Regions from separate parts of the Bradyrhizobium genosp. L genome, predicted to be linked through region 1. Evidence: predicted binding sites of a transcription regulator. Region 1 holds the regulator's gene; each other region holds the start of a gene.
The links. Region 1 encodes PhoB, which activates phosphate uptake and scavenging genes when phosphate is short. Its sites were predicted from a motif close to TGTCATNNANCTGTCAT; they were not measured.
Positions count from the first base shown of each region.

Region 2: a site for PhoB is predicted at 4,557-4,573, ahead of IC762_RS21840 (OprO/OprP family phosphate-selective porin). Genes of this name have one in related genera too.
Region 3: a site for PhoB is predicted at 3,334-3,350, ahead of phnF (phosphonate metabolism transcriptional regulator PhnF). Genes of this name have one in related genera too.

Region 1 covers NZ_CP061378.1:6,798,215-6,805,877, reverse strand. Annotated here, with positions in the region: gene pstC (phosphate ABC transporter permease subunit PstC) at 1-788, shown strand, start outside; gene pstA (phosphate ABC transporter permease PstA) at 793-1,638, shown strand; gene pstB (phosphate ABC transporter ATP-binding protein PstB) at 1,635-2,453, shown strand; gene phoU (phosphate signaling complex protein PhoU) at 2,558-3,274, shown strand; gene phoB (phosphate regulon transcriptional regulator PhoB) at 3,429-4,139, shown strand; gene IC762_RS32410 (GcrA family cell cycle regulator) at 4,315-4,830, opposite strand; gene IC762_RS32405 (aspartate aminotransferase family protein) at 5,345-6,550, shown strand; gene argF (ornithine carbamoyltransferase) at 6,550-7,476, shown strand.
Region 2 covers NZ_CP061378.1:4,604,017-4,611,679, reverse strand. Annotated here, with positions in the region: gene IC762_RS21860 (class I SAM-dependent methyltransferase) at 1-313, shown strand, start outside; gene IC762_RS21855 (SDR family NAD(P)-dependent oxidoreductase) at 391-1,185, shown strand; gene IC762_RS21850 (zinc-binding alcohol dehydrogenase family protein) at 1,297-2,310, opposite strand; gene IC762_RS21845 (winged helix-turn-helix transcriptional regulator) at 2,428-2,805, shown strand; gene IC762_RS21840 (OprO/OprP family phosphate-selective porin) at 2,870-4,495, opposite strand; gene IC762_RS21835 (DegQ family serine endoprotease) at 4,782-6,194, shown strand; gene IC762_RS21830 (replication-associated recombination protein A) at 6,191-7,522, shown strand; gene IC762_RS21825 (hypothetical protein) at 7,578-7,663, shown strand, end outside.
Region 3 covers NZ_CP061378.1:1,986,007-1,993,669, reverse strand. Annotated here, with positions in the region: gene phnK (phosphonate C-P lyase system protein PhnK) at 1-220, opposite strand, end outside; gene IC762_RS09350 (alpha-D-ribose 1-methylphosphonate 5-phosphate C-P-lyase PhnJ) at 213-1,097, opposite strand; gene IC762_RS09345 (carbon-phosphorus lyase complex subunit PhnI) at 1,094-2,197, opposite strand; gene phnH (phosphonate C-P lyase system protein PhnH) at 2,201-2,809, opposite strand; gene phnG (phosphonate C-P lyase system protein PhnG) at 2,814-3,275, opposite strand; gene phnF (phosphonate metabolism transcriptional regulator PhnF) at 3,380-4,105, shown strand; gene phnE (phosphonate ABC transporter, permease protein PhnE) at 4,215-5,054, opposite strand; gene phnE (phosphonate ABC transporter, permease protein PhnE) at 5,060-5,944, opposite strand; gene phnD (phosphonate ABC transporter substrate-binding protein) at 6,021-6,950, opposite strand; gene phnC (phosphonate ABC transporter ATP-binding protein) at 7,026-7,663, opposite strand, start outside.

The DNA.
Region 1 (7,663 bases):
TGACCACCCAGCGCTGGGCGCCTTCGGCGGATCCGCCGGTGCTCGGCGCGCTCGGCCCGATCTACGGAACCATGCTGACCTCGGTGATCGCGATGTTGATCGCCATTCCGGTCGGTCTCGGCATTGCCGTGTTCCTGACCGAGCTGTGCCCGCAATGGCTGCGCCGCCCGATCGGCATCGCCATCGAGCTGCTCGCCGGCATCCCGTCCATCATCTACGGCATGTGGGGCTTCTTCGTGCTCGGCCCGTTCCTGGCCAACACGTTCCAGCCGTTCATCATCCGCGTCTTCGAGGGCGTGCCGGTGCTGGGTGCGGTGTTCGGCGGACCGCCGTCCTATCTCAGCCTGTTCAACGCCGCGCTGATCCTCTCGATCATGGTGCTGCCCTTCATCACCGCGATCTCGGTCGACGTGTTCAAGACCGTGCCGCCGGTGCTCAAGGAAGCCGCCTACGGCATGGGCTGCACCACCTGGGAAGTCGTCCGTAACGTCGTGATCCCCTACACCAGGGTCGGCGTGATCGGCGGCATCATGCTGGCGCTCGGCCGCGCGCTCGGCGAGACCATGGCGGTGACTTTCATCATCGGCAACTCGTTCCGCATCTCGTCGTCGATCTTCGCGCCGGGTACCACGATCTCGGCGGCGATCGCCTCCGAATTCGCCGAGAGCGACGGCCTGCACCAGTCCGGCCTGATCCTGCTCGGCCTGCTCCTGTTCGTGCTGACCTTCTTCGTGCTGGCCGGCGCGCGGCTGATGCTGCTGCGGCTCGAGAAGAAGGCGGGGAAATAACGCCATGAACCCGATCTACAAATCCCGCCGCCGCAACGACATCGTGATCCGCGCCCTCTGCGTCGCCGCCGCGCTGTTCGGCGTCACCTGGCTGGCGCTGATCCTGGCCACGCTGCTCTATAACGGCCTCGCCGGCCTCAGCGTGCAGCTGTTCACCCAGAACACGCCGCCGCCCGGTTCGACCGAAGGCGGTCTTTTGAACGCCATCGTCGGCTCGGTCATCATGACCGTGATCGGGGTCGGCATCGGCGCGCCGCTCGGCCTGTTCGCCGGCACTTACCTTGCCGAATACGGCAAGCATGACAAGCTCACCTCGGTGATCCGCTTCATCAACGACATCCTGCTCAGCGCGCCCTCGATCATCATCGGCCTGTTCGTCTACGGCGCGGTCGTGGTGCCGATGCGCGGCTTCTCGGCGATCGCCGGCGCGCTCGCGCTTGCCGTCATCGTCATTCCGGTGGTGGTACGCACCACGGAGGACATGCTGCTGCTGGTGCCGAATCCGCTGCGCGAGGCGGCCTCCGCGCTCGGCCTGCCGCGTTCGCTGGTGATCAAGCGCATCGCCTATCGTGCGGCCCGATCGGGCCTGATCACCGGCGTGCTGCTGGCGACCGCGCGCGTCGCCGGCGAGACCGCGCCGCTATTGTTCACCGCGCTGTCGAACCAGTTCTTCAGCTGGGATCTGACCAGCTCGATGGCCAACCTGCCGGTCACCATCAACAACTTCGTGCAAAGCCCCTACGCCTACTGGAAAGAGTTGGCCTGGAGCGGCGCATTGCTGATCACCATCACCGTGCTCGCGCTCAATATCGGCGCGCGCGTCCTCGGTGCCGAAAGGGCCGCAAAATGACCGAACTTTCCATGTCGACAACCGCCACCAGCCAAGTTCCGCAGGTGCCGCTGCCGGAGGCGCCGCCGAAGGTCACGGTGCGCAACCTCAACTTCTACTACGGCGAGCACCACGCGCTGAAGAACATCAACCTGACGCTCGGCACCAACCGCGTCACGGCGTTCATCGGCCCGTCCGGCTGCGGCAAGTCGACCCTGCTGCGCATCTTCAACCGGATGTACGACCTCTATCCGGGCCAGCGCGCGGTCGGCCAGCTGATGCTGGACCAGACCAACATCCTCGATCCCAAGCTCGACCTCAACCTGCTGCGCGCGCGGGTCGGCATGGTGTTCCAGAAGCCGACGCCGTTCCCGATGACGATCTACGAGAACATCGCGTTCGGCATCCGCCTCTACGAGAAGATCTCGAAGAGCGAGATGGACGACCGCGTCGAGAAGGCGTTGCGCGGCGGCGCGCTGTGGAACGAGGTCAAGGACAAGCTGAACGCGTCGGGCCTGTCGCTCTCCGGCGGCCAGCAGCAGCGCCTTTGCATCGCGCGCACCGTCGCGGTGCGCCCCGAGGTCATTCTGTTCGACGAGCCGTGCTCGGCGCTCGATCCGATCTCGACCGCCAAGGTCGAGGAACTGATCCAGGAACTGTCCGAGGACTACACGATCGCGATCGTCACCCACAACATGCAGCAGGCGGCGCGCGTCTCCGACAAGACCGCCTTCATGTATCTCGGCGAGTTGATCGAGTTCGACGACACCAACAAGATCTTCACCTCGCCGAGCGATCGACGCACCCAGGACTACATCACCGGCCGGTTTGGCTAGCGCACGATCCGGAACGCCGTGGACCGGCTTTCCGATGACATCATGCTCAAACAGGGACATGAGATCATGGTCCGGCATGGATCATGGTTGAAGGAGACCAAGCGATGGCTTCTGAACATACCGCCAAGGCATTCGACAGCGACCTGCAGGAACTGACCCGCCTGGTCGCCGAGATGGGCGGCCTCGTCGAACGCATGATCACCGAGTCCGTGGACGCCCTGATCCGGCGCGACGTCGCGCTCGGCAAGCGCGTGGTCGCCGCCGACATCGAGATCGACAATTTGCAGCGCGTCATCGAGGAGCGCGCGGTGTTGACCATCGCGCGCCGCCAGCCGATGGCGATCGACCTGCGCGAGATCGTCGGCGCGATGCGGGTCGCCACCGACCTCGAGCGGATCGGCGACCTCGCCAAGAACATGGGCAAGCGCGTTGCCGCGCTGGAGAGCGATTTCCAGCCGCTGAAGCTGATCCGCGGCCTCGAGCACATGACCGACCTCGTGCTGTCGCAGGTCAAGTCGGTGCTGGACGCCTATGCCGCGCACGATCTGCCGGCGGCGATGAACGTCTGGAAGGGCGACGAGGAGGTCGATGCGATCTGCACCTCGCTGTTCCGCGAGCTGCTCACCTACATGATGGAAGACCCGCGCAACATCTCGTTCTGCATCCATCTGATGTTCTGTGCCAAGAACATCGAGCGGATCGGCGACCACGCGACCAACATTGCCGAGACCGTGTTCTACATGATCGAAGGACAACAGATCACCGACAAGCGTCCCAAGGGCGACATGACCAATTTCGCCACCACGGTGCCGGGTAACTAGAGCATGATCCGGAAAAGTGTGAAGCGGTTTTCCGAAAAGATCATGCTCAAACAAAGAGCTAAAGCGCGATGACGATTCAACCCAATCTCATCGCGCTTTAGCGTTTCGGTTGGCGTCCGGGTAACGGATCATCCCACAGAGAGAACTTAGACCGATGAGCGCACGCATTCTGGTAGTCGAAGACGAGGAGGCGCTGACGACGTTGCTGCGCTACAACCTCGACGCCGAGGGCTACGATGTCGAGACGGTCGGGCGCGGCGACGACGCCGACACCCGGCTGAAAGAGCGCGTCCCCGATCTCGTGGTGCTCGACTGGATGCTGCCGGGCCTCTCCGGCATCGAGCTGTGCCGCCGCCTGCGGGCGCGGCCCGAGACCAAGCAGCTGCCGATCATCATGCTGACCGCGCGCGGCGAGGAGAGCGAGCGCGTGCGCGGGCTCGCCACCGGCGCCGACGACTACATCGTCAAGCCGTTCTCGGTTCCGGAGCTGCTCGCCCGGGTCAAGGGCCTGCTGCGCCGCGCCAGCCCGGAGCGGCTCGCAACCGTCCTGACCTATGGCGACATCGAACTCGACCGCGAGAAGCGCCGCGTCGCGCGCTCTGGCCGTCCGATCGATCTCGGGCCGACCGAGTATCGCCTGCTCGAATTCTTCCTCGAACATCCCGGCCGCGTGTTCAGCCGCGAGCAGTTGCTCGACAGCGTCTGGGGCCGCGACATCTACATCGACGAGCGCACCGTCGACGTGCATATCGGCCGCCTGCGCAAGCTGCTCAATCCCGGCCGCGAGCAGGACCCGATCCGCACCGTCCGCGGCGCCGGCTACGCGCTGGACGACCGTTTTGCGAAGGCCGAGCCGCAGCCGTAAGGCTGCGTGCGGCTAAACCGCACAAACTCCGTCGTCCCGGCGAAAGCCGGGACCCATAACCACAAATCTTGATTGTTTGAGCGCGCTGTGGCCGCAGCCTCGGCATAACCACATGCGCCGGTGGTTATGGGTCCCGGCTTTCGCCGGGACGACGTCATCAATGTATCGCTTGCGATTACTTGAGCTGCGGCTTGTTCGACGGCGATCGGCGACGATCGGCAGCCGGCTGATAGGCGATGCGCGAGTGGTGGGCGCAATAGGGCAGGCCGCCGAGCGCCTTGCCGCCGCAGAAGAAGAAATCCGGGCTCGAGGGATCGCCGACCGGCCAGTGGCAGGTCGCCTCGTTCAATTCCAGCAGCGACAGCCGCTGGCTCATCGGCACCACGTTGTCGTAGGCGATCGGATCCGGCTCCATCTCGACCTCGAAGGCGTGCGCCAGCGCGGTGTTGCCGCGCGAGACCGGGCGCGACACCCGCATCATGTGCTGGGCGGGGCGGGCCTTGCGTGGCCGCGGCGCCGCCGTCGAGGGTGCCTTGGCGCGGCCGGACAGGCCAAGCCGGTGCACTTTGCCGATCACGGCGTTTCGCGTCACATTGCCAAGTTCGGCTGCGATCTGGCTGGCCGACAGGCCGGATTCCCAGAGCTTCTTCAGCTGCTCGACGCGATCGTCGGACCAGGTCAATACCGTCATCGCATTCTTCCCTTCGCGGTGCGCCGGCCAGTCATCGGGGCGGCGCTGCGGGCCAAAATCGTCGTAAAAATCCCTGCGGTCAGAATCCCTTAACCCTCGCCGGGCGCTGTTGCGCCTGAACGTTCACGCGAGAAACAAAGGCTACTTAAAGGGGTCCAGTACTGCCGCACGAGATGTCGTACCCGACAGGCCAAACGCTACAATATGGCGTGACTCTGGCGCAAGAGTCCGCGGCCGCGCGTCCACATGTTCCCACACAGTTAAGCATTGCAGTGCGGTTTTTCCACCGCACCGGACTATCCCGGATTGCGCGCGTCTCGCTTCGCCGGGCAGTCGCCTCGGGGCGATTGACACGGACCGGCCGCAGCATAGAATGCCTGCCACGTGCCGCCCGCAAAGCGGCACGTTTTGTTTTCCGAAGCTGGCCGTTGCTGCGCCGGCGTCAAGGCGCGCGGCAATCGTCGGCATAAAACCGTCCGTGCAAACCGTCTGTGCCAACCCCTTAGTGATCGCCATGACCAACAGCGTCCCGTCGCATCTGCTCCCCGTCTTTGCCAGGGTCGATCTCGGCTTCGAGCGCGGCGAGGGCGCCTGGCTGATCGCAACCAATGGCGACCGCTATCTCGACTTCACCTCCGGTGTTGCGGTGAACGCGCTCGGGCACGCCCATCCGCACATGGTCAAGGCGCTGCAGGAACAGGCGACCAAGCTCTGGCACATGTCGAACCTGTTCCGGAGCCCGGACGGCGAAGTGCTCGCCGCGCGGCTCTGCGAGCAGAGCTTTGCCGACTTCGTGTTCTTCTGCAATTCGGGCGCGGAGGCGATGGAGGGCGTGATCAAGCTGGTCCGCCACTATCACTTCTCCAAGGGCCATGGCGAGCGCTACCGCATCATCACCTTCGAAGGTGCCTTCCACGGCCGTACGCTGGGAACGCTCGCAGCGACCGGCGCGGCCAAATATCTCGAAGGCTTCGGCCCGCCGATGGACGGCTTCGACCAGGTGCCGCACGGCGACATCGAGGCGGTGAAGAAGGCGATCGGGCCGCACACCGCCGGCATCCTGATCGAGCCCGTGCAGGGCGAGGGCGGCGTGCGCGGCGCGCCGCAGGCCTTCTTCAAGGCGCTGCGCCAGCTCTGCGACGAGCACGGCCTGCTGCTCGCCTTCGACGAGGTGCAGACCGGCATGGGCCGCACCGGCGAATTGTTCGCCTACAAGCGCACCGGCGTCGTGCCCGACGTGATGTCGCTGGCAAAGGCGCTCGGCGGCGGCTTCCCGATCGGCGCGGTGCTGGCGAGCGCCAAGGCCGCTTCCGGCATGGCGCCCGGCTCGCATGGTTCGACCTTCGGCGGCAATCCGCTGGCGGTCGCCGCAGCCAATGCCGTGCTGGACGTCATGCTCAAGCCCGGCTTCTTCGAGCACGTGCAGAAGATGTCGCTGCTCCTGAAGCAGAAGCTCGCCTCCGTCATCGACCGCTATCCGGGCGTGGTGTCTGAAGTGCGCGGCGAAGGGCTGCTGATCGGCGTCAAGGCGGTGGTGCCGTCGGGCGACCTGATCGCCGCGCTGCGCAACGAGAAGCTGCTCACCGTCGGTGCCGGCGACAACGTCGTCCGCTTCCTGGCGCCGTTGATCGTCACCGAGGCCGAGATCGACCAGTCGATCGCCTCGCTCGAGCGCGCCTGCGCCACGCTGTCGGCGGCCGCGAAGAAGGCGGCGGGATGATGAGCAAGCAGGTCCGCCACTTCCTCGATATCAACGAATTGCCGCTTGCCGAGTTGCGCAACATGCTCTCGGCGGGCGCTGCCATGAAGGCGACGCTGAAGGCGCATGAGAAGGCCAAGCGGCCGCTCGAAGGCAAGACGCTGGCGATGATCTTCGAACGCCCGTCGACCCGCACGCGGGTGTCGTTCGACGTCGGCATGCGCCAGCTCGGCGGTGAATCGATCATGCTGACCGGCACCGAGATGCAGCTCGGCCGCGGCGAGACCATCGCCGATACCGCGCGCGTGCTGTCGCGCTATGTCGATGCCATCATGATCCGCATCCTCAACCACGATGCGCTGCTCGAGCTCGCGGCGCACGCCACCGTGCCCGTCATCAACGGGCTGACGCGGCGTTCGCATCCCTGCCAGGTGATGGCCGATCTGATGACGTTCGAGGAGAACCGCGGCTCGATCGAGGGCAAGACGGTGGCCTGGACCGGCGACGACAACAACGTGCTGGCGTCCTGGGCGCACGCCGCGGAGCGTTTCAAGTTCCAGCTCAATGTCGCGACCCCGCCGGAGCTCGCGCCGAAGAAGCCGATGCGCGACTGGATCAAGGCGACCAACGCGCCGATCATGCTCGGCACCGATCCGGAGGCTGCCGTCCGCGGCGCCGACTGCGTCGTCACCGACACCTGGGTGTCGATGGGCGACAAGGAGGGCGAGCACCGCCACAACGTGCTCAAGCCCTATCAGGTCAATGCCAAGCTGATGCAACTGGCAAAACCCGACGCGCTGTTCATGCACTGCCTGCCCGCGCATCGCGGCGAGGAGGTCACCGACGAGGTGATCGACGGTCCGCAATCGGTCGTGTTCGACGAAGCGGAGAACCGCCTGCACGCGCAAAAGGGCATCCTGGCCTGGTGTTTTGACGCGGTCGCGTAGCAATAACTCGGTATCGTCGTCCCGGCGAAGGCCGGGACCCATAACCACTGTTGTAAGTTGTCGCGAAGGCTGTAGCCCCAGCTCGATGCTCCAACACGCACCTGCGGCTATGGGTCCCGGCCTTCGCCGGGACGACGACCACTGTTCGAGTGAACCCCTTTATTTCATGGTCCGAGACCCCAGATAG
Region 2 (7,663 bases), 2.2 Mb from region 1:
GCTGGATTGGCGCGCCGCCGATCGGACCGAACTCAAATTCGATTACTTCACGCCGTGCGAGGGATGCGTCGATCGCCGCGCCATCGACGATGCGGCCATCGCGCCCGGAACGGTGCAGTGGAATCATCCGCTCGGCGAGGTCATCACCGCGCTCGCCGCTGCAGGCCTCAATATCACGGAGTTGCGCGAGCTCGACCGCTCGGTGCTCAAGCGCCGGCCGGAGATGGAGGACGCGGGCCTCGGCATGTTCAGGATGAGGCCGGGAATGCCGCAACTGCCGCTGATGTATGTGCTGCGGGCGAGACGGCCGTGATCAACGGCGTTACTTCGGTCGCTTGCTAGCGGCGCGCCGGCGCCCAATATTGGGGGAACCGACAGGAGATTTGCCCCATGAATATCGACCTTTCCGGAAAGACTGCGCTCGTCACCGGCTCGACCGCCGGCATCGGCCATGCCATCGCAAGGGGGCTTGCCGGAACGGGCGCCGAGGTCGTCGTCAACGGCCGCGGCCAGGCCAAGGTGGATGCCGCGGTCGCAGCGATCACGAAGGCAGTCCCGGGCAGCAAGGTCCGCGGCATCGCCGCCGACGTCTCGAGCGCCGCCGGCTGCAAGGCGCTGCTCGCGGCGCTGCCCGATGTCGATATCCTCGTCAACAATGCCGGCATTTTCGAGCCGAAGGACTTCTTCGAGATCCCCGACGAGGACTGGAGCCGTTTCTTCGAGATCAACGTGATGTCGGGCGTGCGGCTGTCGCGCACCTATATGCCTGGGATGCTGAAGCGCAATTGGGGCCGTATCGTCTTCATCTCCTCGGAGTCGGGCCTCAACATTCCGACCGAGATGATTCAATACGGCATGACCAAGACCGCGCAGCTTGCGATCTCGCGCGGGCTTGCCGAGCTGACCCGCGGCACTGCCGTCACCGTTAATTCCGTGCTGCCGGGCCCGACCATGTCGGAGGGCGTCGAGACGTTCGTGAAGGATCTGGCGAAGCAGAACGGCCAGTCGGTCGACGAGGCGGCGGCCAATTTCGTCAAGCAGCATCGTCCGACCTCGCTGCTGCAGCGCTTCGCCAGCCCGGAAGAAATCGCCAATCTCGTGGTCTATGTCTGCTCGACGCTGTCGTCGGCCACCAACGGCGCGGCGCTGCGCGCCGAAGGCGGCATTATCAGCACGATCGCGTAAGCCGCACAGCCGTAGGGCGGGCAAAGCGCAGCGTGCCCACCATCACGAGCACGTCGCGTGATGATGGGCACCGCGCTTCGCGCCTTGCCCACCCTACGCACCAGCCAACGTCTACCAACCCTCGAGCACGATCTTGCCGCGCGACTTGCCGCTTTCGAGCAGCGCATGCGCGCGTTTCAAATTCGCGGCGTTGATGGTGCCAAAAGTCTGGTCGAGCGTGGTGCGCAGCACGCCCTTGTCGAGGAGGTCGGCGACGTCGTTGAGCAGATGATGCTGCGCGATCATGTCAGGCGTCTGGAACGAGGACCGGGTGAACATCGATTCCCAGTGCACCGATACCGCCTTGCCCTTGAAGGCCGCGACGTTGAACTCCGATGGATCGTCGATCAGGCCGAACTTGCCTTGCGGCGCGATGAAGTCGGCGATGCTCTTGTAGTGCTGGTCGGTGTAGGTGAGGCTGGCGACGAGGCCGACCGGCGGCAGCTTCAACGTCTCGATCTGCTCCTTCATCGGCCTGGAATGATCGATCACGGCATGTGCGCCGAGCTCGAGGCACCACTTCTGCGATTCCGGCCGCGTCGCGGTCGCAACCACGGTCAGCCCGGTGAGACGGCGGGCGAGCTGGATCAGGATCGAGCCGACGCCGCCGGCACCGCCCGTGATCAGCAGCGTGCGCGGATCGAGGCTCTTGCCGGGCACCGCGCCGAGCCGGTCGAACAGCAGCTCCCAGGCGGTGATCGAGGTCAGCGGTAGCGCTGCCGCCTGCGCGAACGAGAGCGACGTTGGCTTGATGCCGACGATCCGCTCGTCGACCAGATGGAATTCGGAGTTGGTGCCCTGACGCTGGATCGATCCGGCATAGAACACCTCGTCGCCGACCTTGAACAGGCTGACGTCGGGACCGACAGCATCGACCACGCCGGCCGCGTCGTAGCCGAGGATCTTGTATTCACCCGCCGGGGGCGCGGCGCGCTTGCGCACCTTGTAGTCGACCGGGTTGGCCGAGATCGCCTTCACCGCGATGCGGATGTCGCGGCCCTTCGGCTCCGGCTTCGCAGTCTCGAAATCGACGAGCGCGTCCGCTGCCTCGATCGGCAGCGATGTCTGGTATCCGACGGCCTTCATGCCTGCTCTCCATGGATGGCGATTGCCTGCCGTCTAACTGTCGCGCTGGCGTCGAATTGGCAAGTACTGTAAAAAGGGGGAACTAGTCCCTGTTTGTATACTGTTGGGGAAACTCGCATGAAACGGCAGAATTTCGCCCGTCGGCCGGGCTGCGCGGTCGAGGCGGCGCTCGACCTGATCGACGGCAAATGGAAAGGCGTGATCCTGTTTCATCTGCAGGCCGGCACCCAGCGCTTCGGCGAGTTGCGACGGCGGATGCCCGGCATCACCCAGCGCATGCTGACCAAGCAGCTGCGCGCGCTCGAGGACGACGGTCTCGTGATCCGCAAGGTCTATGCCGAGGTGCCGCCGCGGGTCGAATACACGCTGTCCGAACTCGGCGAGAGCCTGCGCCCGGTGATCGATATCCTGAAAGCCTGGGGCGAGAGCCATCAGGAGCGGCTGTCCTGCGCACCCGCGCCTGAAGTCGTGAAGAAGCCGAAGCGCGCGGCGTAAGGAACCCGCGATACGGCCGTGAAGGGGAGGCCGGGAGCAGGGTGCCGCTCCCGGCCTTGTCACATCACCACGCAATCTGCGTGCGCATTGCGACCGCGTTGAACTTCGAACCCGCATCGAGGGTCGAGACCGCCGAAGCCTGCTTGGAGATGTCGCCATGCAGGTAGTCGAGCATGAAGCGGACGTTGCTGTTGACGTACCAGTTCAGCGCGAGGGTGTAGACGTTCTGCCGTCCGCCCGCGACGCCGGCTGCGGTGGCAAGCTGATCGTTGAGGTTCATCTGGCTGAAGCGTCCGGCGATTTCCCAGGCGCCCCAGCCGCCGCCGGCGAGCGAGAACGGATTCGCCGGCTTGACGCCGCCATAGGCGGCGTTCGCTGCGTTGTAGGAATGGGTCTCGCCGGTCAGGACGTAGCCGACCTGCGCGTAGCCGCCGTCGAACTTCAGGCTCGGCGCGCCGAACGGCGGCAGCCCGGTATTTGCCGTGCGGTCGATGTTGAACCAGTAGTATTCACCCTGCGCGATGAACGAGCCGTAGGTCGCCGCCGCTTCGACGCCGTAGACCTGCGCCCCCGAGACGTTGGCGATCGCGCCGGTCGAAATCAGCGAGGTCGGATCGATGCGCAGCTCGGGCCGGTCGCTGAGCGTCAGCGTTTGCGCCTGCGTTACCAGATTGCGCGGCGGCTGGATCAGCCATTCCGCGTCGGCGCCGATATGCACCGAATAGTTCTTGCCGCTGATCGGATTGCCGGCGATACGGGCGACCGCGCCATATTGCTCCGACGTCCCGGCCGGCGAGGTGCTGGAGGCGGAGTGGATCGCGCCCGTGGTCGGTCCGGTGACATAGCCGCCGACCCAGAGCTGGTCGTTCCACCAGCGGGTGCCGGCCGTCGAGCGGAAGTCGCCGGCCGCGATATTCTGCGCGATGATGCCTGCCGAGGCGCGTTCCATGAACATGATGTCGTTGGAGCTGGTGGACTCGTCCATCGTCCAGGCGAGGTCCATGATGCCGCCTTCGATCGCCATCTTGCCGCCGAACGGCTTGAAGCCGGTGTAGCTGAGATAGGCATTCTCGACGCCCGAGGTGCCGCCGCCGGGAAGGAAGCCGACCGAGGTCGCGCCGGCCGCGCCGGTGCCGCCAAAGCCGTCGGACGATCCGCCGAAGTCGTAGATCAGCGCGAAATTCCAGTCGCTGAGGAATTTGCCGGCAATGCCGATGCGCGCGCGACGGAGATTCTCGCCGCTGTCGAGCTTTTGCGGCGAGGTCGCTGCCGTATCCGGCCGATAGTTGTAGCCGCCGACGTCATAGTGAATGCGGCCGACGATGGCGATGCAGTTCTGGTCGTCCGCGGTGCAGATCGTCGGCCGGTTGTTCGGCATCGTCACGACGACGCCTGACGCCGCGATCGGACCCTTGACCGGGAGCGCCGCGTTGGCGTTGGCGACGCTCGCAGCTTTCGCATTCGCGTCGGCGGCCTTGGTGTCCGCTGCTTTCGCGCGCGCATTGGCGGAGGCGGCGGTCGCCGAGTTGGCGTCGCTCTGCTTCTGCAGTTTGTCGAGCTTCTGCTCAAGCATGTGCAGCTGCTGCTTCAGCAGCGCGATCTCGGCGTCGCTGCTTTCCGCAAACGCCGGCGAAGCGGCGAGCGCACCTGCGATTCCAACGGCAATTGCACTTAGCTTTGTCGCACCCATTTCAGCACCCCTGTTGTGTTTGCATTTCCCCACACCGTCACGCGAGTCCTAGAAGTCCAACGTGACTGACGAACGACAGCGTAACATGGGACCGCCGTTCCGGATGTGGTCGGCACGCAACACGGGCGCAGTGAGATGATAGGCATCATGGAAGTCGAGGGACGCGCTTCGACGCGCCGGCGGCAGGTCTTGCGCCGGTCTCGCCAGGGTCGCCTTATTCGCCCGGATGCCCTTCAATTACCCCACGAACACCCCTATATTCCGCCGTTTCCTACGAGAGGTGAGAATGCTCCGACCCGTCCGCTTTGCCGCCATCTTCGCCCTGTTCGGACTGTCCCTGCTGGGAAGTCCTAGCCAGGCCGAGGCCCAGGACCGCCGCGTACCGTCCTCGCAGGCGGAGCTGCAGCTGTCCTACGCCCCGATCGTGCAGCGCGTGCAGCCGGCGGTCGTCAATGTCTACGCTGCCAAGATGGTCCAGAACCGCAATCCATTCCTGGATGATCCGATCTTTCGCAGATTTTTTGGCGTGCCGGGACAGCAGCCCGAGCAGATGCAGCGCTCGCTCGGTTCCGGCGTGATGGTCGATTCGTCCGGCCTCGTGGTCACAAACAATCACGTGATCGAAGGCGCCGACCAGGTGAAGGTCTCGCTGTCCGACAAGCGGGAATTCGAGGCCGAGATCGTGTTGAAGGACAGCCGCAGCGACCTCGCGGTGCTCCGCCTGAAGGACACCAACAAGGAGAAGTTCACCACCCTCGACTTCGCCAATTCCGACCAGCTGCAGGTCGGCGACGTCGTGCTCGCGATCGGCAACCCGTTCGGCGTCGGCCAGACCGTGACGCACGGCATCATCTCGGCCTTGGCGCGCACCCAGGTCGGGATCACCGACTATCAATTCTTCATCCAGACCGACGCCGCCATCAATCCCGGCAATTCCGGCGGCGCGCTGGTCGACATGACCGGGCGGCTTGCCGGCATCAACACCGCGATCTTCTCGCGCTCCGGCGGCTCGCAGGGCATCGGCTTCGCGATCCCCGCCAACATGGTGCGCGTGGTGGTGGCCTCCGCCAAGGGCGGCGGCAAGGCGGTGAAGCGGCCCTGGCTCGGCGCGCGGCTGCAGGCCGTGACGCCCGAGATCGCCGAGACGCTCGGCCTGAAGCTGCCGTCTGGTGCGCTGGTCGCCAATGTCGCGCCGAACAGTCCGGCGGCGAAGGCGGGGCTCAAGCTCTCCGACCTGATCGTCGGGATCGACGGCACGCCGATCGACGATCCCAACGCGTTCGACTATCGCTTCGCCACCCGGCCGCTCGGCGGCAACGCCGAGATCGAGGTGCAGCGCGCCGGCAAGCCGGTGAAGCTCACCGTGCCGCTGGAGACCGCGCCCGACACCGGCCGCGACGAGATCGTGCTGACCGCGCGCTCGCCGTTCCAGGGCGCGCGCGTCGCCAACATCTCGCCGGCGCTCGCCGATGAATTGCATCTCGATGCCGGCGCCGAGGGCGTCGTGGTGACCGAGCTCGCCGACGACGGCACCGCGGCCAATGTCGGATTCCAGAAGGGCGACATCATCCTGGCGGTCAACAACGAGAAGATCGCGCGGACCGGCGATCTGGACAAGGCGTCGAAGACGGGATCGCGGGTCTGGCGGATCACCCTGGTGCGCGGCGGCCAGCAGATCAACGTGACGCTCGGCGGATGAGCCCGAAGCAACCGCGGGAGGCAGCGAACCTGTTCGCGGCGGCGGGGATGGAGCAGGACGCGCCGCGGCCGCTGCCGGACCGGCTGCGCCCGCGCTCGCTTGCGGACGTCGTCGGCCAGGACCACATCCTTGGGCCCGACGGTGCGCTGACCCGCATGCTGGAGACGCGCACCTTGGGCTCGCTGGTGTTCTGGGGGCCGCCCGGTACCGGCAAGACCACGGTGGCGCGGCTCTTGGCGGACGCCACCGAGCTGCATTTCGAGCAGATATCGGCAGTGTTCTCCGGCGTCGCCGACCTGAAGAAGGTGTTCGATGCCGCGCGCGCCCGCCGCGAGACCGGCAAGGGCACGCTGCTGTTCGTCGATGAGGTGCATCGTTTCAACCGCGCGCAGCAGGATTCCTTCCTGCCCGTGATGGAGGACGGCACCGTGGTGCTGGTCGGCGCCACCACGGAGAACCCGTCCTTCGAGCTCAACGCGGCGCTCTTGTCGCGCGCCCGCGTGCTGGTGTTTCACTCGCTCGACACGGCGGCGATCGAGAACCTGTTCGCCAATGCCGAGAAGGTCGAGGGCAGGGCGCTGCCGCTCGATGCCGAGGCGCGCGCGGTGCTGGTGCGGATGGCCGACGGCGATGGACGCGCCTCGCTGACCCTGGCCGAAGAGGTCTGGCGCGCCGCGCGCAAGGACGAGGTGTTCAACGCCGAACAGCTGCAGGACATCCTGCAGCGTCGCGCGCCGATCTACGACAAATCGGCCGACGGCCACTACAACCTGATCTCCGCGCTGCATAAGTCGGTGCGCGGCTCCGATCCGGATGCGGCGCTGTATTATCTGGCGCGGATGTTCGACGCCGGCGAGGATCCGCTGTTCCTGGCGCGGCGCGTGGTGCGGATGGCGGTGGAGGACATCGGCCTTGCCGATCCGCAGGCGCTCGCGATCTGCAACGCCGCCAAGGACGCCTACGACTTCCTCGGCTCGCCGGAGGGCGAGCTCGCGATCGCGCAGGCCGTGATCTATCTCGCCACCGCGCCGAAATCGAACGCGGCCTACACCGCCTTCGGTGCCGCGATGCAGACCGCGAAACAAAACGGCTCGCTGCTGCCGCCGAAGCACATCCTGAACTCGCCGACCAAGCTGATGAAGTCGGAGGGTTATGGGTCCGGCTATCAATATGATCACGACATGCCCGACGCGTTCTCGGGCCAGGACTACTTCCCGGAAGCGCTCGGCCGCCAGACCTTCTACGATCCGCCCGACCGCGGTTTCGAACGCGAGATCCGCAAGCGGCTGGACTACTGGGCGAAGCTGCGCGCGCAGCGCGGCGGCTGACATCTCCCTGAAATAGCCCTATGCTACAGCGGCAACCTCTGGGGGTTATCGCTGCATGGACAATATCTGGCTGACTGCTGCCATCGTCGTGGTGCCGCTTTTGGCCGGCCTCGGGCTGATTGCCGCGCTGGTGCGCAGGAT
Region 3 (7,663 bases), 2.6 Mb from region 1:
TCCGATACGACACGCGGCCCGCGCTCGGCGCGAGCTGCGCCGACAGCAGCTGCAGCAGCGTCGACTTGCCCGAACCGGACTCGCCGACGATCGCCAGCACTTCGCCCGGATAGAGCGCGAACGAGATGTCGCGACAGGCCACCAACTGGCCGTAGTTCTTGGCGAGCCCGTCGGCGACCAGCAGCGGCTGGTCGTGATCGAGGTGGGACGGCTCAGGCATGCGCCTTCTCCTTGTGCGGCGCCGCGCTCTCGGTGCCGTGATGGCCGGCGGCCTGGCGCTGCTCGCAGAAATCGGTGTCGGAGCAGACGAACATCCGCCCGCCCTGATCATCGGTGACGATCTCGTCGAGATAGGAATTGTCGGCGCCGCACAGCGCGCAGGGCGCATCGAAGCGGTAGCGCGTGAACGGATGGTCCTCGAAATCAAGCGAGACCACCGTGGTGTACGGGGGGATCGCATAGATCCGCTTCTCGCGGCCGGCGCCGAACAGCTGCAGCGCCGCGCAATTGTCCATCTTCGGATTGTCGAATTTCGGCGTCGGCGACGGGTCCATCACATAGCGCGCGTTCACCTTCACCGGATAGGCGTAGGCGGTCGCGATATGGCCGAAGCGCGCGATGTCCTCGTAGAGCTTGACATGCATCAGCCCATATTCGGCGAGCGCATGCATGCGCCGCGTCTCGGTCTCGCGCGGCTCGAGGAAGCGCAGCGGCTCTGGGATCGGCACCTGATAGACCAGCACTTGTCCCGCGTGCAGCTCGGCCTCGGGAATGCGGTGCCGGGTCTGGATCACGGTCGCATCATTGGTCGAGGTCGTGGTCGCGACGCCGGCAGTCTTGCCGAAGAATTTTCGGATCGAGATCGCATTGGTGGTGTCGTCGGAGCCCTGGTCGATCACCTTCAAGACGTCGTCGGGGCCGAGGATCGCAGCGGTCACCTGCACGCCGCCGGTGCCCCAGCCGTAGGGCATCGGCATCTCGCGGCTGGCGAACGGCACCTGATAGCCGGGGATCGCGATCGCCTTCAGGATCGCGCGACGGATCATCCGCTTGGTCTGCTCGTCGAGATAGGCGAAATTGTACGTCGGCGCGTTCATTCCGCGGCCTCCTGCATGTCCGGAGCCTCGTTCGCTTCGGCGAACTCCCGCCGCAGCTTGCGCAACAGGCCGAGCTCGGACTGGAAGTCGACATAATGCGGCAGCTTGAGATGCTCGACGAAGCCGGTCGCCTGCACGTTGTCGGAGTGCGACATCACGAACTCCTCGTCCTGTGCCGGTGACCTCACTTCCTCGTCGAGCTCGCAGGCGCGCAACGCGCGGTCGACCAGCGCCATCGACATGGTCTTACGCTCGCTCTGCCCGAAGGCCAGGCCGTAGCCGCGGGTGAAGCACGGCGCTTCGGTCGCCGACCCCTTGAACTGGTTGACCATCTGGCACTCGGTCAGTCCGATCGAACCAAGCGGCACGGCAAAGCCTGCGTCCTCGGCAAAGAACTCGACCTCGACCTCGCCGAAGCGGATCTCGCCGGCGAACGGATGGTTGCGGCCATAGCCACGCTGTGTTGAGTAGCCGAGCGCGAGCAGAAAACCCTCGTCGCCGCGCGCCAGATTCTGCAGCCGCAGGTCCCGGTCGGCGGGAAAGCCGAGCGGTTCGCGCGTGAGATCGCCGACCGGCGCGTCCGGCTCGGCCTGCGGCGAGGATTCGATCAGGCCGTCGCGGCCGAGGATGTCGGTCACCCGCGGCGCCAGCGTCTGCGGTGCCGCCGCCGTCGCCGGCTCGTCCGGCACAAAGCCTTCCGCGAGCTGCGGATCGAGCAGGCGATGGGTGTAATCGAAGGTCGGCCCCAGGATCTGGCCGCCTGGAATGTCCTTGAAGGTCGAGGAGATGCGCCGCCGCACCTGCATCTCGCCGGTGTCGACCGGCTCGCTGGCGCCGAACCGCGGCAGGGTGGCGCGGAAGGCGCGGACCAGGAAGATCGCCTCGATCATGTCGCCGCGCGCCTGCTTGATCGCGAGCGCCGCAAGCTCGCGGTCGTACAGCGAGCCCTCGGTCATGACGCGATCGACACCGAGCGAGAGTTGCTCGGAAATCTGCGCCAGCGTCACCTCGGCCACGTCGCGGTCGCCGCGCCGCTCATGCGCGAGCAGGCGGTGGGCGTTCTCGATGGCGCGTTCGCCTCCCTTGACGGCTACATACATCGCTCACACTCCGCTTGCGACCAGCCGCGTGGTGCGCGGGATCGCCACAATGGCATCGTCATGGACCAGCACGACATCGATGCCGCGCGGAAACAAAGTCTCGTTGATGACGAGCCGCTCGAACAGGTCGCGCGGCTTGATCATCGCCTGCAGCAGCGCCGTGCCGTCGATGCCGGGGCCCTTCAGCTCGAACGCCGGCCCCTGCGTCAGGCTGTCGACCTGCAGGATCAGCGTGGCCGAGCGATCCGGATATTCGTTGCTGCCGAACGCGAAGCGCTCGAGCGCCGGCAAATTCGCGGGATCGCCGATCAGCGCGAAGCTCGCGACCGAGGAATCCTCAATCACGGGCGCGCTGGTGTGGAATTTGAGCCACCTCGCGACGTCAGTCGTTGCCGACATCGCAGGATCGAGCCAGATCGGCGTGTCGTGGTCGAACAGGGTCAGCGCGATCGCGGCCGAACCGCGCATCACGCCGAACGGCGTTCCGGCCTGCACCGCGACGCGCTGCACGCTGCCGGGACGCGCCATCGCATCCATCACCGAGCGGAAGGTCGATTGCGCCGACAACATCTTGTCGGCAAAGCCTGCGGGCAGTTCGGCGAACGTGGTCATCGCATCATCCCTCGCCGCGCACCATGGTGTAGAAATCGACCCGCGTCGCCGCGGTCTCTTCGGCCTTGCGATTGCGTTCGGTGGCTAGGCCCGCGCGCAGCGGCGCGATCACCTTCGCCTCCACCTCGGCGGAGAAATCCGACGATTGCGCCATGGCGTCGCATAGCGCGATCATCTGCGCCTTCTGTGAATCGCGACCGAGCGTGTAGCCGAACCCGACCTCGCCGGTCGAAAGCCGCACCGCCGCGCGCGACACCGTCGCCTCGCCGAGATTGAACGGCGCGCCGTCGCCGCCGATCCGCCCGCGCAGCATCACGAGGCCGTTTTCCGGCGTGCGCAGGTTCTCATGCGCGGGCACCGCGAGCTCGGCGAGACGGACTGCGATGTCGGCGGCGCCGGAATGCGCCAGCACTGCCATCGCAGCCTTGCGCTGCGCCTCTTTGCTGTTCCGTTCGGTGATACCCATGGCAACCTTGCCTGATTCAAGTTGTCTATGATACTAGACAACTTACTAGCCAAACGCCATGACTGTTTCGTGACAAATCGACGATTTCTGGCTATCACGGCGCCATGAGCATGCAGGAAAGTTCCGGCGTCGCCTTGTGGCGGCAGGTCGCCGACGGCATCGAGCGCGGCATTGCCGACGGCCGCTTCGCTGCGGGCGAAAAGCTGCCGGGCGAGATGGAGATCGCCGAGACCTACCGGGTCAACCGCCACACCGTGCGGCGGGCGCTGGCGGCGCTGGCGGAGCGCGGCCTGGTCCGCGCCGAGCGCGGCAGCGGCACCTATGTCGAAACCCAACGGCTCGCGTATCCCTTGCGCTCCCGCACACGATTTTCCGAGATCGTCGGCGCCGGCGGCCACGAGCCGCGCGGGCAGCTGATCGATGCGAGCAGCGACGTCGCCGACCGCGACATCGCGCGCACGCTGGGCTTGAAAATCGGCGCGCCGCTGATCCGGATCGAGGCAGTGCGGCTCGCCGACCGCACGCCGATCTGCGTCTCGACGACCTGGCTGTCAGCCGACCGCTTTCCCGATGCCGGCAATGTGTTCGCCAACGTCCGCTCGATGACCAAGCTGTTGGCGCATTACGACGTGAAGGATTACAGGCGCGCCTCGACCCGGATCACCGCGGCCATCGCCGACGCCGCCGACGCCGCCCGGCTCGAACTGCCGCTCGGCCGTCCCGTGCTGGTGGTCGATGCCACCGACGTCGATCCCGCAGGCCAGCCCCTGGTGACCAAGCGCTCGCGCTTCGCCGCGGAGCGGGTGGAGTTCTTGGTGGAGAATAGCTGACGAACCGTCGAGCTATCGTAGGTGGGCAAAGCGAAGCGTGCCCACCTACCCGAGCACCGAGCCAGAATGGTGGGCACGTCGCTTACGCTCCTTTGCCCACCCTACAGGGCTACGCCACCGCCCGCTGGCCGATGATCGCGAACCGCAGCTTGCTCGAGATGAAATCGATCGCGGCGACCGCGATCAGGATCATCAGGATCAGGAACGACACCTTCTGCCATTCCAGCACCCGGATCTGCTCGGCGAGCTGCAGGCCGATGCCGCCGGCGCCGACGATGCCGATGATCGTCGCCGAGCGCGTATTCGACTCGATGAAGTAGAGCACCTGTCCCGCGATCACCGGCAGCACCTGCGGCAGCAGGCCGAAGCGGATCTCGTGCAGCGCGTTGCCGCCGGAGGCCTTGATGCCCTCGACCTGCTTGCGGTCGGCGGCCTCGATCGCCTCGGAGAACAGCTTGCCGAATGCGCCGAAATCCGAGACCATGATCGCGAGCACGCCGGCGAACGGGCCGAGGCCGACGACGTTGATCCAGACCAGCGCCCAGATCAGCGTATCGACACCACGGATCGAATCCAGGAAGCGTCGCACCGGAAAGCGGATCAGGTTCGACGGGATGATGTTGCGTGCCGCGAGCAGGCTGACCGGCAGCGCCAGCACCGCGGCCAGCGTGGTGCCGAGCAGCGCGATCGACAGCGTCTCGCCCATCGCCTGAATGTAGAGTGGAAACGACGAGCCCGGGTTCGGCGGGATCATCATCATGCTGATCCAGCCGAGCTGGCTGACGCCCGAGATCAGCCTCGACGGCGAGAAGTCGAGGTCGACCAAACCGAACGCGAAGATCGCGAGCGCGGCCACGATCATCGCCGGCGTCGCCAGCCGCGCCGCGGCAGGCCGCGCAAAGACATCAGGGTATCTCGCGCGCAGTTCGTCGGTGTCCGGCTTCGGCATCTGGCTCAATGGCGTGCCTCCTTGCCGAACAGCCGGCCGCGCAGCCAGCCGGTCGAGATGTCGATGATGAAGACCGTGATGATGATGGTGACGAGAATGGCACTGACGTCCGAATAGTAGAACTTGCGGATCGCGACCATGAACTCCTGGCCGATGCCGCCGGCGCCGACGAATCCCATCACGGAGGCTTCGCGGACGTTGATCTCGAAGCGCAGCAGCGCATAGCTGGCATAGCCGGTCACGACCTGCGGCAGCACCGCGAAACGCATGCAGGATAGCCAGCTCGCGCCGGTGGAGCGGATGCCCTCGACCGGCTTCATGTCGGCATTCTCGACGATCTCGGAAAACTGCTTGCCGAGCGCGCCGGTCGAATGGATCGCGATCGCGAGCACGCCGGCCATCGGCCCGAGGCCGAACGCGATCACGAAGATCAGCGCGAACACGATGCCGGGCACCGTGCGGGCGAATTCCAGCAGGCGCCGCACCGTGAAACGCAGCCAGGACGATGGCGAGGTGTTCTGCGCGGCAAGGAAATTCAGCGCAAAGGCGAACACCGCGCCGATCAGCGTGCCGACATAGCTGATCAGGATCGTCTCACCGAGCAGCCGCAGCCACTTCTTCAAGCCCCAGAACCACTCGACGGGATTGGTCCAGACCCGCGCGCCGGAATCCAGCGTCATGATGCGGTCGAAATAGCTGACGAAATTGCCCAAATAGGTGAACAGCGTGCGCAGGTCCACTTCCGCGCCGACCGCCGCGATCAGCAGCGCCGCGCAGAACACGGCGGCCGCCAGCGTCGCCTTCAGCCGCTTGCGCGCCACCGCCTTGCGATAGGCGTCGTTGAGTACCGCAAGCTGCGGGGCCGGAAGGATGGATACAGCCGTCGCCATCGCGGACCAATCTGGTTGAGGGATCAACGAAAAAGGGCCGGGTCGTCCAACCCGGCCCCATTCACTGGTCGCGCGATCAGGACGCCTTCTTGCGGAGATTGTCGACGAACTTGATCAGGTCGATGGTCTTGTCGTAGTCGGCGCTGGTGATCGGCGCCCACGGCTGGTTCTTGCCGTCGGAGAGCTTCTTGAAGGCTTCCGGATCCTTTTTGTCAGCCTCGAGGAAGGCCTTTTTGATCGCGGCCTTCATGTCATCGGGCAGGCTCTCGAGATAGGCGTAGGGCGAGTTGATGATGAGGTCGGACTTCACGATGATGCGGAAGTCTTCCTTCTTCAGCGCCGTGCCGTCGCCCGACTTCACCATGTTCTTGTTGAGCATGCGGGTGAGGTTCGAGTCGTCATCAGCGTTCCACCAGTTGGCGGCGACGTCGACGGTGCCCTGCGCCAGCGCCAGCACGGCGTTCTCGTGGCTGCCGGTGAAGACCACCTTGGAGAAATAGGCGTCCGGGTCGATCCCCATCGCGTTCAGCTTGAAGCGCGGCATGTTGTTGCCCGAGGTCGAGTTGGGGTCGACCAGGCCGAGGTTCTTGCCCTTGAGGTCCTCGATCTTGTGGTACGGGCTCTTGGCGAGCACGTAGAACACCGAGTAGTAGCCCTTCGAGCCGTCGGAGTTGACGTCGATCACGAAGGCGTCGGTCTTGACGCCGGTGAGACGGGCGCGGGCGAACGACGCCGGGCCGTAATAACCGATCTGGATGTTGCCGGCGCGCTGGCCCTCGATCACGGCAGCGTAGTCATTGGCGACGCGCAAGACCACCTTGACGCCGAGTTCCTTCGACAGATAGCTCACGAACGGAGCGAAGCGGTCGGAGACGCCGGAGGCGTTCTCGGCCGGGACCACCGCGAAAGTGATCTCCGGATATTTGGTCTTCCAGTCCTCGGCCGAAGCCGAGCCGGCGAAGGCCAGCGCGGCAGCGCCGGCCAGCACGATGCGACGAGTGATCATGGTAACCCCTCCAGTGTGGTACCTGTTGACCGGGCGAAATGCCCGGCCGCCCTCAGATTCCAAGAAATGCGACACTCAGGCCGCTGCGGCGGAGCCGAGCGCCGGAGCAGTTACGCCGGCAGGCGCGGGCAACGGCGCCGCGCCCATCACGTCATTGGCCTCGAGGTCGTAGAGCTCGCGGGCCACATGGTCGGTCAGCGCCGCCGAGGCGCCATCGAACACCACCCGGCCCGCCGCCATGCCGACCAGGCGGTCGCAATAGCTGCGCGCCAGATCGAGCGAGTGCAGGTTGCAGAGCACGGTGATGCCGAAATGCTTGTTGATGCGCAGCAGCGCATCCATCACGATCTTGGTGTTGCGTGGATCGAGCGAGGCGATCGGCTCGTCGGCGAGGATGATGTCGGGCTCCTGCACCAGCGCACGCGCGATCGCGACGCGCTGCTGCTGGCCGCCCGAGAGCTGATCGGCACGTTGCGCGGCGAGCTGCGCGATATCGAACTGCTCGAGCGCCGACATCGCCAGCGCCCTGTCGTGCTCCGGCCAGATCTGGCCGAGCGAGCGCCAGGACGGGATCTGCGCCAGCCGCCCCATCAGCACATTGGTCAACACGTCGAGCCGGCCGACCAGGTTGAACTGCTGGAAGATCATCGCCGAGCGCGCCCGCCACTGCCGCAGCGCCTTGCCGTGCAGCGCGGTGACGTCGGTGCCTTCGA